Regions from separate parts of the Thalassospira marina genome, predicted to be linked through region 1. Evidence: predicted binding sites of a transcription regulator. Region 1 holds the regulator's gene; each other region holds the start of a gene.
What was found. Region 1 encodes PhoB, which activates phosphate uptake and scavenging genes when phosphate is short. Its sites were predicted from a motif close to TNTCATAAAACTGTCA; they were not measured.
Positions count from the first base shown of each region.

Region 1 (6,370 bases):
TGATACCGGCTGTTTCGGTTTCGCTGGCAAGGTCGGCGCAAACCACATGGCATTTGCGGCCCAGATCGCGAATTTCGCCTGCCAGTTCATCGGCCGCCTCGCGCGAGCGATTGCAATGCAGGACAATGTCATAGCCCTGCCCCGCCAGATCAAGCGCGACAACACGGCCGATCCGTTTGGCGGCCCCGGTTATCAGGGCGGTTTTGGGCATATTTTCCGTCATGCTGTGACCATCCGTTTCCTGCCAAATCCCGTAAAGCTTGCCAATCCGGCCCAAAGACCAGGGCGCACGGTGATTTTCGTTTTTAACATTTATCCTGCAAACAGCGTACCGACATAGGCCGCATAGGCCGCCATGAATACGGCACCGGTAATACGGCCAATGCGCTGTGCACTATAGGCCACCACCAGCAGTGCCACCGTCACACCCAGCATGATCCACATATCGGACTGTGCGATTTGGGCGGGCACGGCAATGGGCGAAATGATCGAAACACCGCCAATAATAACCAGCAGGTTCAAAAGATTTGACCCCACCACATTGCCCAGCGCCACGTCGGAATGCCCGCGGAATGCCGCAACCATCGATGCCGCCAGTTCCGGAAGCGATGTACCAAAGGCGACCAGCGTCAAACCGATAACGGCTTCGGAAACCCCGAATTCACGGGCAACCGTGACACCACCATCCACCAGCAGGTCCGCCCCGAAGGTCAGCCCGACAATGCCAATAACGGTGGCGATGATCGGTTTGAACCAGCCACTGGGGACTTCGCCAACTTCATCGGCTTCGTCTTCATGCAGCGAGCTGGCATCGCCCGGGCTTTTTTTGTCATGCTTGTAGGTGAAATACCAGATCGCGATCAGCACCGCCAACATCACCGCACCGGCCCAGCGTTCGATCACACCACACATGCAAAGGCCAATAAACAGCACAGTGCCAAGCAGCATCGCCCCGCCGTCGCGGATTGTGGTGGTGCGGCTGGCGGCAATTGGTTTTAACACGGCGACAGCGCCCAGGATCAGCAGGATATTGGCAATATTGGAGCCAACCACGTTACCCATTGCAATGTCGCCCGACCCGGCCAGGGCTGCATTCAGCGACACGACAAATTCAGGTGCCGATGTGCCCGCGGCAACAATTGTCAGCCCGACAATGACCTTGGAAATCCCCATGAGCAGGGCAAGGCCCACCGCGCCCCGCACCATGAATTCGCCCCCGGCCGTCAAAAGAACAAGTCCGCCAACGATTTGCAAATAGGGTATAAGCTGTTCCAAAACCGGTCCGCCATTTATCATTAAAAAAATTGCGCCCTGTTTACCGGGCGCTGCCGCGCAAGATGGCATTGCCACCCCGCAAACGCAAGCAATCTCCCCCCAGATAACGGCACAAAGACCGGCTTGAACAGGGGCATATTTTGGCGTTGTTACCTAAAACACAGCCTGCTGTCGCGCGATGTGCCAATAGATATGTGTATCGCCCCAAAGCACAATGGCAATTGGGCGGGTCATGTGTTTCTCCTGCCAGAAACGGGTGCGGAATTTCTTGTTACCCCCGGCATCCAAAAATCCGAAAGGTTCACTGCCAGCCCACAACGGCACCGCCACCAGCCATCGATTTTGATCAATTCGCCCTGCCCGATTTTCGCTGCCCTCACCGTCGCCATCGGCAAATCCATATCCCAGATTTACATCGTTTTTTCATTGCATTGCGCTATGGTAAGAATAACCGGGAACGTTTGGTGACTGGCCTGAAATTCAACGCCCCTGGATAATTATTCATGCCCCATAGCAATGTGCTGTTCGAGCTGTTCCTGATTTTAAGTGCTGCGGTGATTGCAGTGCCTATTGCCCAGCGCCTGCGTGCCAATTCCATCATTGGTTTTTTGATTGGCGGGCTGGTGATCGGGCCGTTCGGGCTGGGGCTTATTCCCAGCAACAGGGACATTTCCACCGTTGCCGAACTGGGCGTTGTTTTCCTGCTTTTCATGATCGGGCTGGAACTGTCGCGTGAACGGTTGCGCGTGATTGGCGGTAAATTTGCCGCCCTTGGTGTTTTGCAAATTATTGTCACGCTGGGCATCGGTTTTGTCGCGCTGATGACGATTGATCTGCCACTGCCAAGTGCGCTGGTGATTGCCGGCGCGCTGGCTTTGTCATCGACCGCGATTATCCTCAAACAGCTTTCCGATGAACGCCAGCTTCACACCCGGTTTGGCCGCGCAGCCCTTGCGGTTTTGCTGTTGCAGGACGTGGCGGTTGGCCCGTTCCTGATTATGGTGCAGGCCGCAGGCAACACCACCAGCACCACCAGCCCCTGGGTCAGCATCCTGGCCGGAGTTGGGGCGGTTGCGGTGTTATTGCTGGCCGGGCGATATTTATTGCGCCCGATGTTTCGCGCCATTGCCGCCCTGCATAACCCCGAACTGTTTGCCATTGGCACCCTGTTTGCCGTGCTGGCGGCCAGTACGCTTACGGAAATGGCCGGGCTTTCCATGGCGCTGGGTGCGTTTATTGCCGGTGTGATGTTGGCCGAAACCGAATTTCGCCACCAGATCGAAGCAGACATTGCCCCGTTTCGTGGGGTGTTTCTGTCGCTGTTTTTTATGTCGGTGGGCATGTCGGTCGATATCGGGGTGGTGTACCACCACGCGATTACGGTGGTTATGGGCGTGGTTGCCCTTCTATTGATAAAGGCGGCGATCCTGTTTGTGCTGTCGCTGGCAACCCGGTTTGACCGGGCGGTTTCGATCCGCATTGCGATGGGGCTGGCCGGTGGCGGCGAATTTGCCTTTGTGATGTTTACACTGGCCGCCCAAAACGGTGCCATTACCCCCGAACTTGCCGCCATTCTGGTGCCGATTGTTGCCATTTCCATGGCCGTAACACCCAGCCTGATCAGCCTGGGCAAAAAGCTGGAAGATATCCTGCATCCGCGTGAAACCGACCAGCTTGGCGATATTGAAGCCCATACCGAAGGTGTGGAACACCATGTGCTGATTATCGGCTGCGGGCGTGTTGGCCGGGTGCTGGCACGGTTGTTAAGAACCCGCAACATTCCCTTTATCGTTCTGGAATCCGACGCCCAACAGGTGGCTCGCGGCCGGGCCGAAGGATTGCCGGTTTATTTCGCCGATGGTTCCAGGCCGGAAAGTTTCCGGGCAGCCCACACAGAACAGGCCCATGTTGCCGCCGTTGCCATGGGTTCGCCGCATGAAACCGAAAAAACCGTGGCATTGCTGCGCCAGCATTACCCACATCTGAAGATTTTCGCCCGCGCACAGGATATTTCCCATATTGGTGCCCTGTCGCGCAGCGGTGCCAATGCTGCCATCCCCGAAGTGCTGGAAACGGGTTTGCGCCTGTCGGACCATGTGCTGTCAGCCTGTGATGTACCGCAGGATGAAATTGATGCTGAAATTGCCAAATTCCGCCGGGCGGACATGCTGCTGATGAATGAACTGGCCCCGCGGTCGTCAGGACATTCATCCGCCTCCGCAACGAAAACGGCCCCTGTGGGCACCAAAGGCACCGGGGCCGGTAACAAAGCGTAGATGCTGGGCCGAGAACCAAGGCCCATGAACAGCAGCCAGTGTCATTTGCCTGACAACATACATCGCGGCGCTGAATATCAACTTGCCAGCAGAAATAAAACAAGGCCCTGCCAATGTGACAGGGCCTTGTATTTTCAGTGTAAATTGCGAAATTCTGTCACAATTACGATAAATAAAAAGGCCGATCAGGCAGCCGCGTCATCATCCAGGGCATAACCGGCCGCGCGAACGGTGCGGATAACGTCCTTGGTGCCTTTGACATCGTTCAGGGCTTTGCGCAGACGACGGATATGCACATCCACCGTGCGGGTTTCGACATAGATATTCGGCCCCCAAACAGCGTTAAGTAACTGTTCGCGCGAGAAAACCCGGCCCGGATGCTCCAGGAAATAACGCAGAAGACGAAATTCCGTCGGCCCGAGATGGATGGGTTTACCGCTGCGATTGACGCGATGCGCAGCCAGATCCATTTCGATATCGGAATAGATCAACTGCCCCTGTGGTTGCGCCGGGCCGGAGCGGCGCAAAAGCGCACGGATACGGGCCAGCAATTCGCCAATGGCAAAGGGTTTGGTCACGTAATCGTCGGCCCCGGTATCGAGGCCGCGAATACGGTCGCCTTCTTCACCACGCGCGGTCACCATGATCACCGGCAAATCGCGGCTTTCAGGTTTACGGCGGATCTGACGGCATACTTCGATCCCGGACATGACCGGCAGCATCCAGTCCAGAAGGACCAGATCAACATGGGTTTCAGCCATGATTTTCAGGGCTTCGTCCCCGTCACCGGCTTCGACAACATTCATGCCTTCCCGTTCGAGGTTGTAGCGCAGCATCGTGACGATGGCGGCTTCATCCTCGACAATAAGAACCGTAGGATCCATCCTGTTATTCCCCTGCCTCGTTGGGTTCAATCACAGCGAAATTGGCAGCATCATTTTTGGGACGGCCATCAACCGGCAGATCTTCACCCTTGATGCGGTAATAGATCGTTTCGGCAATGTTGGTGGCATGGTCACCGATGCGTTCAATGTTTTTGGCAATGAACAAAAGATGGGTCGATGCGGTAATATTGCGCGGGTCTTCCATCATGTAGGTCAGCAATTCGCGGAACAGCGAATTGTACATATCGTCGACTTCCTGGTCGCGGGCCCAAACGCGCTGTGCTTTTTCAGCATCGTTTTCGATATAGGCGTCCAGAACGTCCTTGATGATTTCCTGTGCCAGACGGGCCATGTTCGGAATGACCTGAACCGGGCGGATCGGCGGGATCTGGTTTAGAACCTGGGCACGTTTGGCGATGTTTTTAGCAAGGTCGCCAATACGTTCAAGATCGTTTGACAGCTTGAGCGCGGTCACAACCTGGCGCAGGTCATCGGCCATCGGCTGGCGCAGTGCCAGAACGCGAACGGCGAAATCCTGAACTTCCTGTTCAAGTTTGTCGATGCGCAGGTCGGAAACAATGACCTGTTCAGCCAGTTCGGAATCACGCTTGGAAATCGCGCGGATCGCCGAAATCAGCTGGCTTTCGGCCAGGCCGCCCATCTGGGAAATGATATTGTTCAACCGGGTCAGTTCATCATCGAATGAACTGACAATATGGCTTTCTTCTTTTCTCATCGAATTACCTCCTGCCCGGCTTAGCCGAAGCGACCAGTGATGTAACCCTTGGTCCGTTCGTCTCGCGGGTTGGTAAAGATTTGGTCCGTTTCGCCGACTTCCACCAGTTTACCCAGGTGGAAAAAAGCCGTGCGCTGCGACACACGCGCGGCCTGCTGCATGGAGTGAGTGACGATGACAATTGTGTAGTTCGAACGCAGCTCGTCGATCAGTTCTTCGACCTTGGCGGTCGCGATCGGGTCAAGCGCGGAACAGGGTTCATCCATCAAAATGACTTCAGGGCTGACAGCAACCGCACGCGCAATGCAAAGGCGCTGCTGCTGACCGCCGGAAAGACCGGTTGCCGGTGAGGAAAGACGGTCTTTAACTTCTTTAAGCAGGCCGGCTTTTTCCAGCGAGGTCATGACGATTTCGTCAAGTTCGTCGCGGGAATTGACCAGACCATGAATACGCGGGCCATAGGCCACGTTATCAAAAATCGATTTCGGGAAGGGGTTCGGTTTCTGGAACACCATGCCGATACGGGCGCGAAGCTGCACAACGTCGATCGATTTATCGTAAATATCGCGGTCATCAAGGGTGACCTTGCCATTGATGGTCACGCCATCGATGGTGTCGTTCATGCGGTTCAGGCAACGCAGGAACGTGGATTTACCACAGCCCGACGGGCCGATCAGGGCGGTGACTTCGCGTTCGACAACATCAAGATCGACATTATAAAGCGCCTGGGCATCACCGTAGAACAGGTTCAGTTCGCGGGCCGCCATTTTGGACTTGCCGCGCGTGTGCGGTGCGTTTGTCATTGCGTCAGCAGTTACAACAGCCATTTTACCACTTCCGTTCAAATTTCTTGCGCAGGAACACGGCCAACCCGTTCATCAGGATCAGGAAAGCCAGCAATACCATGATCGCCGCAGAGGTTTTTTCAACAAAGGCGCGTTCGGGGCTGTCTGCCCACAGATAGATCTGCACCGGAAGAACCGTTGCCGCATCCATCGCACTGCCCGGAATATCAACAATAAAGGCCACCATGCCGATCATCAGCAGCGGTGCCGTTTCACCCAGTGCCTGGGCCATACCAATGATGGTCCCGGTCAGGATGCCCGGCATTGCCAGCGGCAGCACATGATGGCTGACCGTTTGCACCGGCGATGCCCCAAGGCCCAAAGCAGCCTGACGAATGGACGGCGGTACAGCCT
Region 1 is NZ_CP024199.1:3,710,331-3,716,700, forward strand. Features, by position in the region: gene CSC3H3_RS16935 (SDR family oxidoreductase) at 1-223, opposite strand, end outside; gene CSC3H3_RS16940 (calcium/sodium antiporter) at 313-1,275, opposite strand; gene CSC3H3_RS16945 (cation:proton antiporter domain-containing protein) at 1,779-3,551, shown strand; gene phoB (phosphate regulon transcriptional regulator PhoB) at 3,737-4,435, opposite strand; gene phoU (phosphate signaling complex protein PhoU) at 4,440-5,171, opposite strand; gene pstB (phosphate ABC transporter ATP-binding protein PstB) at 5,192-5,998, opposite strand; gene pstA (phosphate ABC transporter permease PstA) at 6,000-6,370, opposite strand, start outside.

Region 2 (6,370 bases), 1.3 Mb from region 1:
TTGATTTTGCGAAAACCAATTGCCTCGCCCAATGCGGCAAGCGGCAACAGGGCGACAACAACAGCCAACTGATAGGCCGTCACCACCCAAATGGCATGGGCCGGGCTGACATGCTGGTCATGGGCAATGGTGGGCAGGGCGACATTCATGATCGATCCATCAAGCACCGCCATCAAAACGGCAAGCGAGATGGTCAGAAAGGCAAGGCCACGCTGGGGCTGGGGTAATCCATCCTCGTGGATAACCGGTGATTTTGACATGCAGAACTGTTCCTGAAACGGCGCATGCAATGCACGCAGCCAGTGACGGTGGATGACGTAAAAAGCTGAAACTGAAAGATCAGACCTGCCCGGAAAGGGCCGGTATATCGCCAGAGATTAACATCATCGTCTGGCGGGTTTGGGTTACGGTTTGTTGATAAAGTCAACCAATAAGGAATGTAGTTGATAAAGTCAATGATAATAATTCTTATCTTTTGAGTTTCAGGAAAGTGATTTTATTTCAATTGGTTGTGGGGTGATTTTGAATGCAAAAGCCTGAAATAAACAAACCCCGCCCTTTGACAGGGCAGGGTTTGCAGGCATGTGGCGGTATTTTTTAACCGCGATCTCAGCTGACAAAATCGAATTTATCGACATCAAACAAGCCCCGGTCCGTCATCTTCAGATGCGGAATTACCGGCAGGGCCAGAAAGGCCACCTGCAGGAAGGGTTCGGGCAATTTGCAGTCCAGGTCTTTGGCCGCTGCGCGCAGATGTTCAAGATCATCGGAAATGGTTTCGAACGGTTTTTCGCTCATGAGGCCGGCAACGGGCAGGGGTAGGTCCGCCGTGATTTTGCCGCCATTGGCAACGGCAAAACCGCCGCCCATTTCGATCAGACGGTTCACGGCAAGGGCCATGTCGGCATCATTCGCCCCCACCACGGTAATGTTGTGGCTGTCATGCCCGACCGATGATGCAATGGCACCGCGCTTCAGGCCAAAACCGGTGACAAAGCTGCGGCCGATATTGCCGTTTTTGCCGTGCCGTTCAATCACGGCCACCTTGATCACGTCGGCGTCAAGGTCGGGCACCAGTCCGTTGGCCGAAACTTCAAGGGTTGCTTCCTCGCGGAAGGTCAGGATCAGGCCGGGTTTAACGCCAATCACCGGTGTCTGGTTCTGGCCCGGTTTGGGCGCGCAAATAAAGGCATCGGCTGTAACCGGCTTTGCCTTCATCGAAGACAGGCCAACCGCAGGCACCTGTTCGCGGGTTTCAAACAGGGCAGGTGTGACCAGTTTGCCACCAGCAATAACGTCGCTGACGCTGCAATCTTCAAGGCTGTCAAGCAGCGCGATATCGGCGCGCCAGCCCGGCCCAATCAACCCGCGATCTTTCAGGCCGAAAATGCGGGCCGCCGAATGCGATGCCGCCCGATACACATGATGCAGCGGCCGTCCCTTGGCGATCAGGCGGCGGATCAGGGCATCAAGGTGCCCTTCTTCGGCAATATCAAGCGGGTTGCGGTCATCGGTGCATAGCGCGACAAAGCTTGATGTATTTTCATCAAGGATTTCGGCCAGCGCCTCCAGATCCTTGGAAACAGACCCTTCGCGGATCAGAATGGCCATGCCCTTGGCAAGTTTTTCGCGGGCCTCGGCGGCCGATGTGGCCTCGTGGTCGGTACGAATACCTGCTGCCATATATCCATTAAGCGGCAGGCCACGCACCAGCGGCGCGTGCCCATCCATATGGCCATCCTGAAACGCCAGAAGCTTTGCCATGATACCGGGATCAAGATTAAGCACGCCGGGATAATTCATCACCTCGGCCAGGCCAACCACCTTGGGATGGTTGCGAAATGGCAAAAGATCATCGATCTCAAGCTGCGCACCCGATGTTTCAAACGGCGTTGCCGGCACACAGGATGACAGGTTAACGCGAATATCCATGATCGCGCGTTCGGCGGAATCCAGGAAATAGCGGATACCCGCAGCCCCCAGCACATTGGCAATTTCATGCGGGTCACACAAAACCGTGGTCACGCCATGGGGCAGCACACAGCGGTCAAATTCCAGCGGGGTGACAAGCGAGCTTTCGATATGCAGGTGGGTGTCAATAAAACCGGGCACGGCAAAGCGGCCGGTGCCATCAATTTCAACATCACCTTTGTAATCGGCATGGGTGCCAACAATGCGGTCGCCAACAATGGCAATATCGGTTGTGGTGACGGTGCCGGTAATCACATCAAGCAGGCCGACATTGCGAATAACCATATCTGCCGGGACTTTGCCCTGACCGGCCAGAATGCATTTTGAAAGCTGGGAATGGTTCATCGCGCGATCCTTTTGTTTTGGCAGCAGGCCATATTGCCGTGCCGCCAGCGTGATTTCGGTTCATATCACCTAGCATTAGATGATCTGCCCTCCTGGCGCGAACAGTTTATCGGTGTTGCGGCCCAACTTTATTTGACCCTGCCGGGGTGTTGTAACCGTGCCGCTGGTAATGCCGGGAATGCCGGTGTTGCCGGAAGCCCTGGTAACTGCCGCATCGCCTGCGACCAGCGCAATCGGCAACGCACCAGTCATTCGCCATTTGGTTGAATTTGGGCGGAATAGTTCCTGTTCGCCCCTGCATTGTTATTTGGAATGACACCAATGTTTTATCAAACTGTCACACGGCGAAAATAGAATAACGGCACTGTCTGTTCCTGTCGCGGGTCCACCTCCGGGCTTGGCAGGCGGTTCCATTCCTCGGGGATTTCTTTCCGACATTTCAGTCTGTTATTCTAAGGATCAACGACATGACCAGCCCAACCGGCATTTCCCGCCGTTCGCTGCTTGGTATTCTTGCGGGCGCGCCCTTCCTTCCGTTGCTTGAAACTTCGGCCCTGTCCATTCTGGGCAGCTCCCCGGCCTTTGCCGCAACGGCGAAAAACCGTGTCAAATCGATCGAATTTGTTGGCATGGCTGCGCCGATGACCGATGCCGAACGGGCAACCACCACGGTCAAGTCCGGCCTTGTTGCGACGTATGAAAATGGCGCGACGCAGGCTTTCAAACTGGGTTACAAGCCGCTTTTCATCACCGGTGATGAAGTTTCGGACGGCAAGGGTGGCAAGGTTGTTGCCGGTGGATACCGCGATATCAACAACAACCCGATCATTGATGAATCCTCGCCCGACAAACGCCAGTTCTTTTCCGATTGCCCCGATGGCTACAGCCTGATCAAAGTTGATGGCGCCAAGGTTCCGGGTGTGAAGGGCAACACGGTTTTCGCCGTGGTTCAGTTTGAATATACCTCGCGTGCGTTTGATGGCACCGACATGTATGGCAAACTGCCGTCCCCGATTGCCGTTCTGACCTTTGATCAGGACCCGAAAAGCGGCGAACTCAGCCTGGTTCAGTATCATCCGGTTGATACCAGCGCCGTTCATGGCCTCTGGATTACCTGTGCAGCCAGCCTGTCGCCCTGGAACACGCACCTGTCATCCGAAGAATACGAACCCGATGCCACCAAGGCTGCATCGTCCGAAGAATTCCAGACCTACAGCAAAAGCCTGTATGGCGACCCGAAAAAAGCCAACCCCTATCATTACGGCCACATGCCCGAAGTGATCGTGAATGCGGATGGCACCGGCGAAATCAAAAAACATTTCTGCCTTGGCCGTATTTCGCATGAACTCGTTCAGGTCATGCCGGACCAGCGCACCACCCTGATGGGTGACGATGCCACCAATGGCGGCCTGTTCATGTTTATCGCCGATAAACCGGCTGATCTGTCATCGGGCAAGCTTTATGTTGCCAAGGTCATGCAGCGCGAAGGCGTTGACCTTGATAAGGGCGGTTCGTTCGACCTGAAATGGGTCCTTCTGGGCCATGCCACCAGCGACGAAATCAAGGCACTGGCCGATAAACTGACCGCTGCCGACATCATCGATGTCGCTCACGAAGACCCGAAGGATGACAGCTTTACCTCCATCCAGTTCAGCGGCAAACAGCAGTGGGTTCGCGTTAAGCCAGGCATGGAAAAGGCAGCAGCCTATCTTGAAACGCACCGTTATGCGCCGCTGGTTGGCGGCACACTTGCCTTCACCAAAATGGAAGGCACCACGGTCAATGCCAAGGACAAGATCGGTTATTCCGCCATGTCCTATATCTATAAATCCATGAGCGACGGCAAAAACCCGATCAAGGTTGACCAGATCAAAGCCGGTGCCGTTTACGCATGGCCGATGACCGGCGGCCAGACCGATACCGAAGGCAATGCCATCGACAGCGAATGGGTTCCTGTCACCATGGCGGCTGTGCCCGAACTGGTTGGCCGTGACCTTGATACACCCGATGCCATCGGCAACACCGCCGATATCGACCGCATCGCCAACCCGGATAACATCAAGTTCTCCGAAAAAATGCGCACCCTGTTTGTGGGTGAAGACAGCGGCAACCACGTCAATAACTTCCTGTGGGCCTATAACGTCGATACCAAAAAGCTGGATCGCATCCTTTCCTGCCCGGCCGGTGCCGAATCAACCGGCTTGCATGCTGTCGATGACATGAACGGCTTCGCCTATATCATGAGCAACTTCCAGCATCCGGGCGACTGGGAAAAAGGCCTGCACGACAAGGTCAAAGCCGACCTTGAACCGCTGATCAACGAAAACTACCGCGACCGCTTTGCCGGTGGTGTGGGTTACATCCACGGGATTCCAGTGGAAGGCTAAATTTCTATCCTACACTCTTTGTAGCCTGCGGGGTTCAACCCGCAGGCTATTTTGTATCAACTTTATTAGCGATCCCGAATGGGATGTGAACAGAAGGTAGTGTTGATGACGGCTTCTCCAGGTGTGTTCTTTGGTCATCGAAGAATATGTGAGGCTTCAATATGTTCAATACGTTAGATTTTTCAATTCCGCCCATGAAGAACGCTTCGTTTACGTCAATTCCCCAAGTTCTCATTGTGTTGATGACGCGTTTGTGTGAAGGCGCATTTCGGGCTGTTACTATTGATATTTTTAAAACTGATTTATACAAAGGGTCTTTTGTAAGGTGGTCCATTTCAATTTTTTGAATTTGCGATATCCTATCTAGAAATTTTTTTAAAGGGCCCGGGTTGTGGGGGATGTTCGCCTTTTCCGATTCATGAGTGTGGAAAGCTTGGATTTTTCCTGAGGTCTTATATATGGTTTCAGCTTCGTCATCAGCCAAAACGCCGTCGAAGTCGAATGCAATCCTTAGTTCATGATCATTGATGTCATCAGTGAAGTTTCCTGACAGAATTAGTCCAGCTGGATATCCTGCATTGACTGCTTGTGTTACGTCTTGTGAATTTGCAGAGAGAAAAAGCTCAATGTCGAATGCCGGGATATAAACGTAAGGCGGTTTCCCTTGGAGGAACATCGCTCTAGTAATGTTAAGTTTATAATGTTCGATTGAGTTCATTACTCGCAATCCAGTGTCAGGATCATTGCGGGATAACAAGATTACTTCTACTAATGGTTCTGATTTTTGTAATTGGTTTAATGTCAAAATTCGCCGGATAAACGAGAAGGCAACACCTTTTTTTAGAGGGTTTTCTTGATGTTGTCTTTGGTATTCTCGATAAACTTTTTCGCCGTGTTCACGAAAAATTTTATCTGAATCTTTGAGGTCAAATAGGGCGCTCGACGAAAGTCCGATGACAAGTTTGTTTTTGAGGTCGTATGACAAGGATTTTCACTTTTCTGATAAATACAAAGTAATTATATATATTTATCAGATGGAAATTCAAAATAAATTTAATTATGACTCTATGTTTAAAATGTTATTGTTAAGCACCCACTCAACAAATATCCCCCTGTCGGCGCTTCCCAATCTACCATTTCGCCAAGGCAATAGGTGCCGGGGCGTTTGATAAGCTGGAAATTGTCGTCCAGTTCTTCCCACGCGACACCGCCTGCTGTGCTGATGGCTTCGTCAAGCGGGCGGGGGCGGGCGATGGGAAGGGGTAGGGCCTTGATGGTCCGGGCCAGTTTGGCGGGGTCATTCAGGGTTTCGCGCGGGGTGACTTCAAACAGCAATGCCGTTTTGGTGGCATCAAGCCCCAGAGACTTGCGCAAATGATTGCCCAGTGAATTTTTGCCACGCGGTTTTGCCAGACGGGCGGTGACATCGGCCAGGTCGCGGTCCGGTGCCAGGTCCAGGGTCAGAATGGCGCTTCCGGTTTGCAGCCATTGATCACGCAGCGTTGCGGAAATGGCATAAACGGCACTGCCTTCGATCCCGGATTTGGAAATGACAAACTCCCCGCGAATGGTTTGGCTGCCCGCAGAAAGTGTAACAGCCTTGACCGGTTGTCCTGCGCATTTATCAATCAGATGCTGTGTCCAGCGAATGTCAAAGCCGCAATTGG
Region 2 is NZ_CP024199.1:2,381,382-2,387,751, reverse strand. Features, by position in the region: gene CSC3H3_RS10915 (MFS transporter) at 1-260, opposite strand, end outside; gene ade (adenine deaminase) at 610-2,316, opposite strand; gene CSC3H3_RS10905 (PhoX family protein) at 2,784-4,703, shown strand; gene CSC3H3_RS10900 (5'-nucleotidase) at 4,750-5,688, opposite strand; gene CSC3H3_RS10895 (TIGR03862 family flavoprotein) at 5,775-6,370, opposite strand, start outside.
Region 2: CSC3H3_RS10905 (PhoX family protein) is a predicted target of PhoB. The motif match lies at 2,641-2,656, and genes of this name have one in related genera.

Region 3 (6,370 bases), 1.4 Mb from region 1:
GCCTGAAACAGCTTTGGTGTGATCACTGGAAGCTGTGTGTTGTCACCATGGGATCAAAAGGCAGCCGGTATTATACCACTGAATGGAATGGCTTTGCCGAACCGTTCACGGTGACCTCGGTAGATGCGACCGGTGCGGGTGATGGCTTTACGGCGGGCTTTTTGTCGCGTCTGTTAAAAAACAATGATTTGCTGTCTTCGGCGGAACAGGTTGGTGCTGCCTGTCGTTTTGCAAATGCGGTGGGTGCCCTGACGGCAACCAAACGTGGCGCAATCAACGCGTTGCCGACAGAAGACGAAGTTTTGGCGTTTATGGCGCAAGCCTGATCACGCCCTTGGCGAAAAACACAATTTCGGGCGATTGTCCCACACGATCGCCCGAAAGTTTCCTACAGACTGTCCCACACAGTTTTGCTCTGGCCGATATGGCCCAACGACCTGTAACTCGAGGATAGAATGTCGACAGAACGTTTAAGCGAATGTTGGGAAAATCTGAAGCGGATTGGCGCCGAAGTTTCCAGCGAACTGAACCTGCGCGAAGCCTTTGCCGAAGATCCGGCGCGTTTTTCGCGCTATCATTCCACACTGGATGACCTGTTTGTCGATTATTCCAAAAACCTGATTACCGACAATGTTTTAAACGGGCTTCTTGAACTGGCGAAAGAAGCCGGTGTGACCGAATGGCGTGACCGCATGTTTGCCGGTGAACGCATTAACATTACCGAACACCGTGCTGTATTGCATGTGGCCCTGCGCAACATTGACGGCGACCCCGTCGAGGTGGACGGCGAAGATGTTATGCCGGGCATCAAGGAAGTGCTGGCCAATATGAAGGCATTTGCCGCGCGCGTGCATAGCGGCGAATGGAAAGGCCATACCGGGAAGAAAATTACCGATGTCGTTAATATCGGCATTGGCGGGTCCGATCTTGGCCCGGTCATGGTTAACGAAGCCCTGCGTCCGTATCATATTGACGGCATTAAATGTCATTTTGTATCGAACGTGGATGGCGCGCATATTGTCGATACCCTAAAGGGGCTGGATGCGGAAACGACGCTGTTTATCATTGCGTCGAAAACCTTCACCACCGACGAAACCCTGACCAATGCCTATTCTGCACGTAGCTGGCTTGTTGATGCGCTGGGTGATGACGGGGCGGTGGCAAAGCATTTCGTCGCCGTTTCAACTGCCCTTGATAAGGTCGCGGAATTTGGCATTGATACCGCCAATGCCTTTGGTTTCTGGGATTGGGTAGGTGGCCGTTACAGCCTTTGGTCGGCAATTGGCTTGCCGATTATTCTGGCTGTTGGCTATGACCGGTTTGAAGAATTGCTGCGCGGTGGTGCGGCAATGGACCAGCATTTCAAAACGGCGCCGCTTGCCGAAAATATCCCGGTTATTCTGGGCCTGATCGGTGTTTGGTATCGCAATATTCTGGGGGCTTCGAGCCAGGCGATTTTGCCTTATGACCAGCATTTATCGCGCCTGCCGGCCTATTTGCAGCAGGCCGATATGGAAAGTAATGGCAAATCAACCACGCGTGATGGCAAGCCGGTTCAAACCGCAACCGGCCCTGTCATTTGGGGTGAACCGGGCACCAATGGCCAGCATGCCTTTTACCAGTTGATCCATCAGGGAACCGAATTGATCCCGGTTGATTTTATGGTAGCGGCGAAACCGTTGCATGACTTGCAGAACCATCATGACAAGCTGGTGGCGAACTGCTTTGCCCAGGCCGAGGCCCTGATGGTTGGCAAAACCGAAGCCGAAGTGCGCCATGAACTGGATTTGCAGGGCATGTCCGCCGATGACATTGATGTTTTGGCGCCGCACAAGGTTTTTGCCGGTAACAAGCCCAGCACCATGATCCTGTATCGCCAGCTTGATCCATTTACTCTGGGTCGGTTGATTGCGATGTATGAACATAAAATCTTTGTTCAGGGCGTGATCTGGAATGTTAATTCCTATGATCAGTGGGGCGTTGAACTTGGCAAACAGTTGGCAAAAGAACTGTTGCCAATGGTGCAGGGCAGTGAAAGTGCCGAAAGCCGTGATGCATCGACCGCGGGTCTGATTGCGGAACTGCGCACACTTCAATCCTGATTTTATAAAGCATAAGCTTGAAGGGCAGCGTCATCCGGCGCTGCCCTTTTTATTTTGCATGCCCCATAGAGCACGTCACATTTGATCTGCATCATTTTGCCGGAGACAGTCTTGGCCCGAAGGGGTTGATTTTGGCGACATTTCGCGGCGTTGCACCGTTTGACCGATGCGCCGCATCGCTCAAACGCTGTGCCTTGCCAAACGGTTCGCCAAAAACAAACAAAATGATACAGATTAAACACGACGTGCTCTAGCCCAGCCATGGGGTTTGCAGGGATGTCATGATCGCGTGTGCGGCAGATTCCCCGCTTTGATAGGCAGCCTCGATGCGTGCGCCCATGCACCAATCCCCGGCGGCAATGATGCGTCCGTCGGCAGATGCAATGTGGCTTTGTCCAAGGGGGTGTGTGGTACGGGCATATCGCCAGCGATGAGCCTGCTTTAAAACAGGCTGCGGCAGTGTGATGCCTGCCTCTTTAAATACGTGATGGGCAAGATCGTGGATGGTTTCGGCAACATTGCTGGCTTTATCTTCCAGATGTTCGCGGGACCATTCGACGGAGGCATGGATTGTCCAGCGGGTATATTCGCCGTTCCCTGCGGCTGTGTTGCCATCGGGATTACGCCCGATCCAGGCGATTGCAGGGTCGGGACTGGCAAAAACATCGTAAGGGATCGGGTTTGAAGGCGCAAACGCCAGCATTACCGCCCAGCACGGTGCAATTTCGACGTCATCCAACACATCAAACCGTGGTGAAAGCGGCATCAGGATTTCAGCACTTTGCGGGGCCGGAATGGCAACGATAACGCCATCGAAAACCCCGTGGGATAGTGGATTGGCCTGCTGGAGGGTGACAGGGTGGCTTAGAAGTTCAAACCGGTTTCGGGAGACGGGGGCAATCCGCGCAATTCGAACATTACGATGAATGGTAAAACCGGTATTGAGCGCGGAAACCAGGTTATTCATGGCCGGGTGCCCGCGATACCAGGTTTCTGCCCGTCCAGGGTTTTCATCGCGGGCGAGCGAGCCGGTCGGAACCAGCGCAGATGTTTCATTATCTGAACCGTCCTGCCATTTTTCAGGTCGCCAATGCTGTGCGATACCAGCTTTGACACCCTGTTCAAGATAGCGAATGAAATCAGGATGGCGGGCCGTTGCGAATTGCGCACCGTGATTGAAAATGCCGACATCCGTTCTGCGGGTGGCAAGGCGGCCGCCCAGACCCCTGCTTTTTTCAAAAACCTGCACCCTGTGCCCGGCTTTATGCAGGATGTTGGCGGCGTTCAAACCGGTAATTCCGGCACCAATAACAGCAATATCGAAAGACGGCATGGCAAGGAGGTGTCCTGTTGCGTTTGTTATTGGATTGATACGTAAAATTCAGCAAAACAGAGCACTTATTGCCGGCAGATATTTATGAAAGCGTCATATCATGGTCATAAAAACGTTACCCCAAGCGGGCATTGTGCGGCATTTGCCAATTTTAATTAAAGGGGACAAGTGATGCGTCGTTCGATTTTGATGGCAGGCGTTGCCATTTCCGGTTTGCTTTCGGCCTGTGCGGGAAATGGACCGTCCATGGAAAAAGGCATCAGCCTTCGCAGTGCAAATGAAGTGGCCCATACCTTGAACATTGCGCCCCTTGGCGAATATCGTACCCATCTGTTTGACGAAGGTGGTGCTGAGATTGTTGCCTATGACGAAGCCAGCAAGCGCGCCTTTGTTGTGAATGGTGGCGATAAAGGCATTGATATTCTTGATATTTCAAACCCGACCAATGTTTCAAAGCTGGGAACCATTGCGCTGTCGCAATGGGGTAAGGCGGCAAACAGTGTTGCGGTTCATAACGGGCTGGTGGTTGCCGCGGTTGAAAATACCGACAAACAGGCACCGGGCCAGGCTGTATTTTTTGACATTGACGGTAATTTCAAAGCTGCCGTTCAGGTTGGCGCCTTGCCCGACATGATCAAATTCACCCATGATGGCAAACACGTACTGGTTGCCAATGAAGGTGAACCAAACGATGCCTTTGATAATGACCCGGAAGGCAGCGTTGCAGTAATTTCCGTGCCCGGTGATGTGACGAAAATTACCAATGCCAATGTTCGTTTTGCCCGTTTTGACGCGCTGAATGATAAAAAGCTGCCAAATGGCATGCGCACTGCAAACCCCGGTACATCCAGCGTTGCACAGGATATCGAGCCGGAATATATCGCCATCAGCCCGGACGACCGTAAGGCCTATGTCACCTTGCAGGAAAACAATGCCATTGCGATTATCGATATCGCATCGGCCAGTGTCAGTGATGTGGTTGGTCTTGGGTTTAAGGACCACATGGTTAATGCCATGGATGCCAGCAACAAGGATGATGCGGTTCGCATCAAACCCTGGCCGGTCTTTGGCATGTATATGCCCGACACCATTGCCGGTATCGAAATTGGTGGTAAAAATTATTACATCATCGCCAATGAAGGGGATTCCCGCGATTATAAGGGCTATAGCGAAGAAGCCCGTGTTGCCGACCTGAAGCTGGACCCGATGGCGTTTCCCGATGCTGAAAAGCTTCAGAAAAAGAAAAATCTGGGCCGTTTGAAGGTAACCACGGCGCAGGGTGATATTGATGGCGATGGTGACTTTGACCAGCTTTTCAGCTTTGGTGGCCGGTCATTTGCGGTGCTTGATGATCAGGCAGCTATGATTTTTGATAGCGGTGACCAGTTTGAACAATATGCTGGTGCCTATCTGCCCAAGGATTTCAATTCCAACAATACCGAAAATGGCAGCTTTGACGACCGTTCCGATGACAAAGGCCCGGAACCGGAAGGTGCGGCCGCAGGTTATGTGAATGGCGTGCCCTATGCCTTTATCGGGTTGGAACGCCAGGGCGGATTTATGGTCTATGATTTGACCAATCCGGCAAACCCGCAATTTGTGACCTATCACACCGATCGTAATTTTGATGGTGACCCGGAAAAGGATACTGCCGGTGAACTGGCACCGGAAGGCATGCTGTTTATTGATGCCGCCCACAGCCCGACGGGCAATGCCATGCTGGTGGTTGCATCCGAAGTATCGGGCAGCACCAAGCTTTATGACCTGAAATAAACGATCATATGGTGAACGCTATTTATGGCGTTTAACAACGTAAAACAGGCAGGGGCGGATCAAAGGTTGGTTCGCCCCTGCACCGTTTTTAGGGGGCATGTTGGGTTGGTATGGTAACAGTTTGGCATACTGTATCGGTGTTTACGGTTGGGCGCGCACGCAGAATGCTTCAATTTGTTACAAAAACCGATTACACTCCGCCGCGATTGGCAAAAAGCCATTGATTTTGCAGGAGACAGAGGCTGAATTCCCGTCGTGAACCCCATATTCTGGTTGTTGATGATGACCAGGAAATCCAGAAGCTGTTAAAAAAGTTTCTGATGCAGCATGGCTATCGCATGACAACGGTTTCGGATGGAACCGAAATGCGCAAAGCCCTGCGGGACTGGAATATCGACCTTTTGATCCTTGATATCATGCTGCCCGGCGAGGATGGTTTTGCGCTGTGCCGTGATGTGCGCCGCACGTCCAAAGTGCCGATTATCATGCTGACGGCAGTGGGCGAGGATACAGACCGTATCCTTGGCCTGGAACTTGGCGCGGATGATTATTTGACCAAGCCGTTTAATCCGCGCGAGCTGCTGGCACGTATCCGGGCCATTTTCCGGCGTGCTGAAACAGGTACGACAGCGGAAATTACCGAAAACAGTGCCGAAAAGGTGCGGTTCGGCGAGTGGGTGTTAAACCTTGGTTCGCGGGAATTGCGCGATGCCGATGATGTTGTCGTGCATCTTTCAACCGGTGAATTTTCACTGCTGCGTGCCCTGGTGAAACATAACAAGCGGCCTTTATCGCGTGATCAACTGGTTGATATTGTGCGCGGTCAAAGCTCGATCCCGTTTGATCGCAGCATCGATATTCAGATCAGCCGTCTTCGTCGCAAAATCGAAAAAGATGCCAAGAACCCCAAACTGATCAAAACCGTGCGCGGCATTGGCTATCAGTTTTGTGCCGATGTTGTCCCGGCTTGATCCGCGAAGGGCAGGGGCAAGGTGGCAACGGTAAATCCTCGCTGGTATAAACCCAGAACACTGGGTGGGCGCATTTTCCTGATCATGATGATTGGCGGGGTGATTATTGCAACCCTTGCCAGCATGGCGTCGCTTTACATTATTGACCGGTCCGAACGCATCAGTCGCGCCTATACGCTGGGTTTCACCAT
Region 3 is NZ_CP024199.1:2,290,825-2,297,194, reverse strand. Features, by position in the region: gene CSC3H3_RS10515 (PfkB family carbohydrate kinase) at 1-326, shown strand, start outside; gene pgi (glucose-6-phosphate isomerase) at 456-2,102, shown strand; gene CSC3H3_RS10500 (NAD(P)/FAD-dependent oxidoreductase) at 2,353-3,435, opposite strand; gene CSC3H3_RS10495 (choice-of-anchor I family protein) at 3,607-5,208, shown strand; gene CSC3H3_RS10490 (response regulator) at 5,451-6,179, shown strand; gene CSC3H3_RS10485 (sensor histidine kinase) at 6,201-6,370, shown strand, end outside.
Region 3: CSC3H3_RS10495 (choice-of-anchor I family protein) is a predicted target of PhoB. The motif match lies at 3,538-3,553, and genes of this name have one in related genera.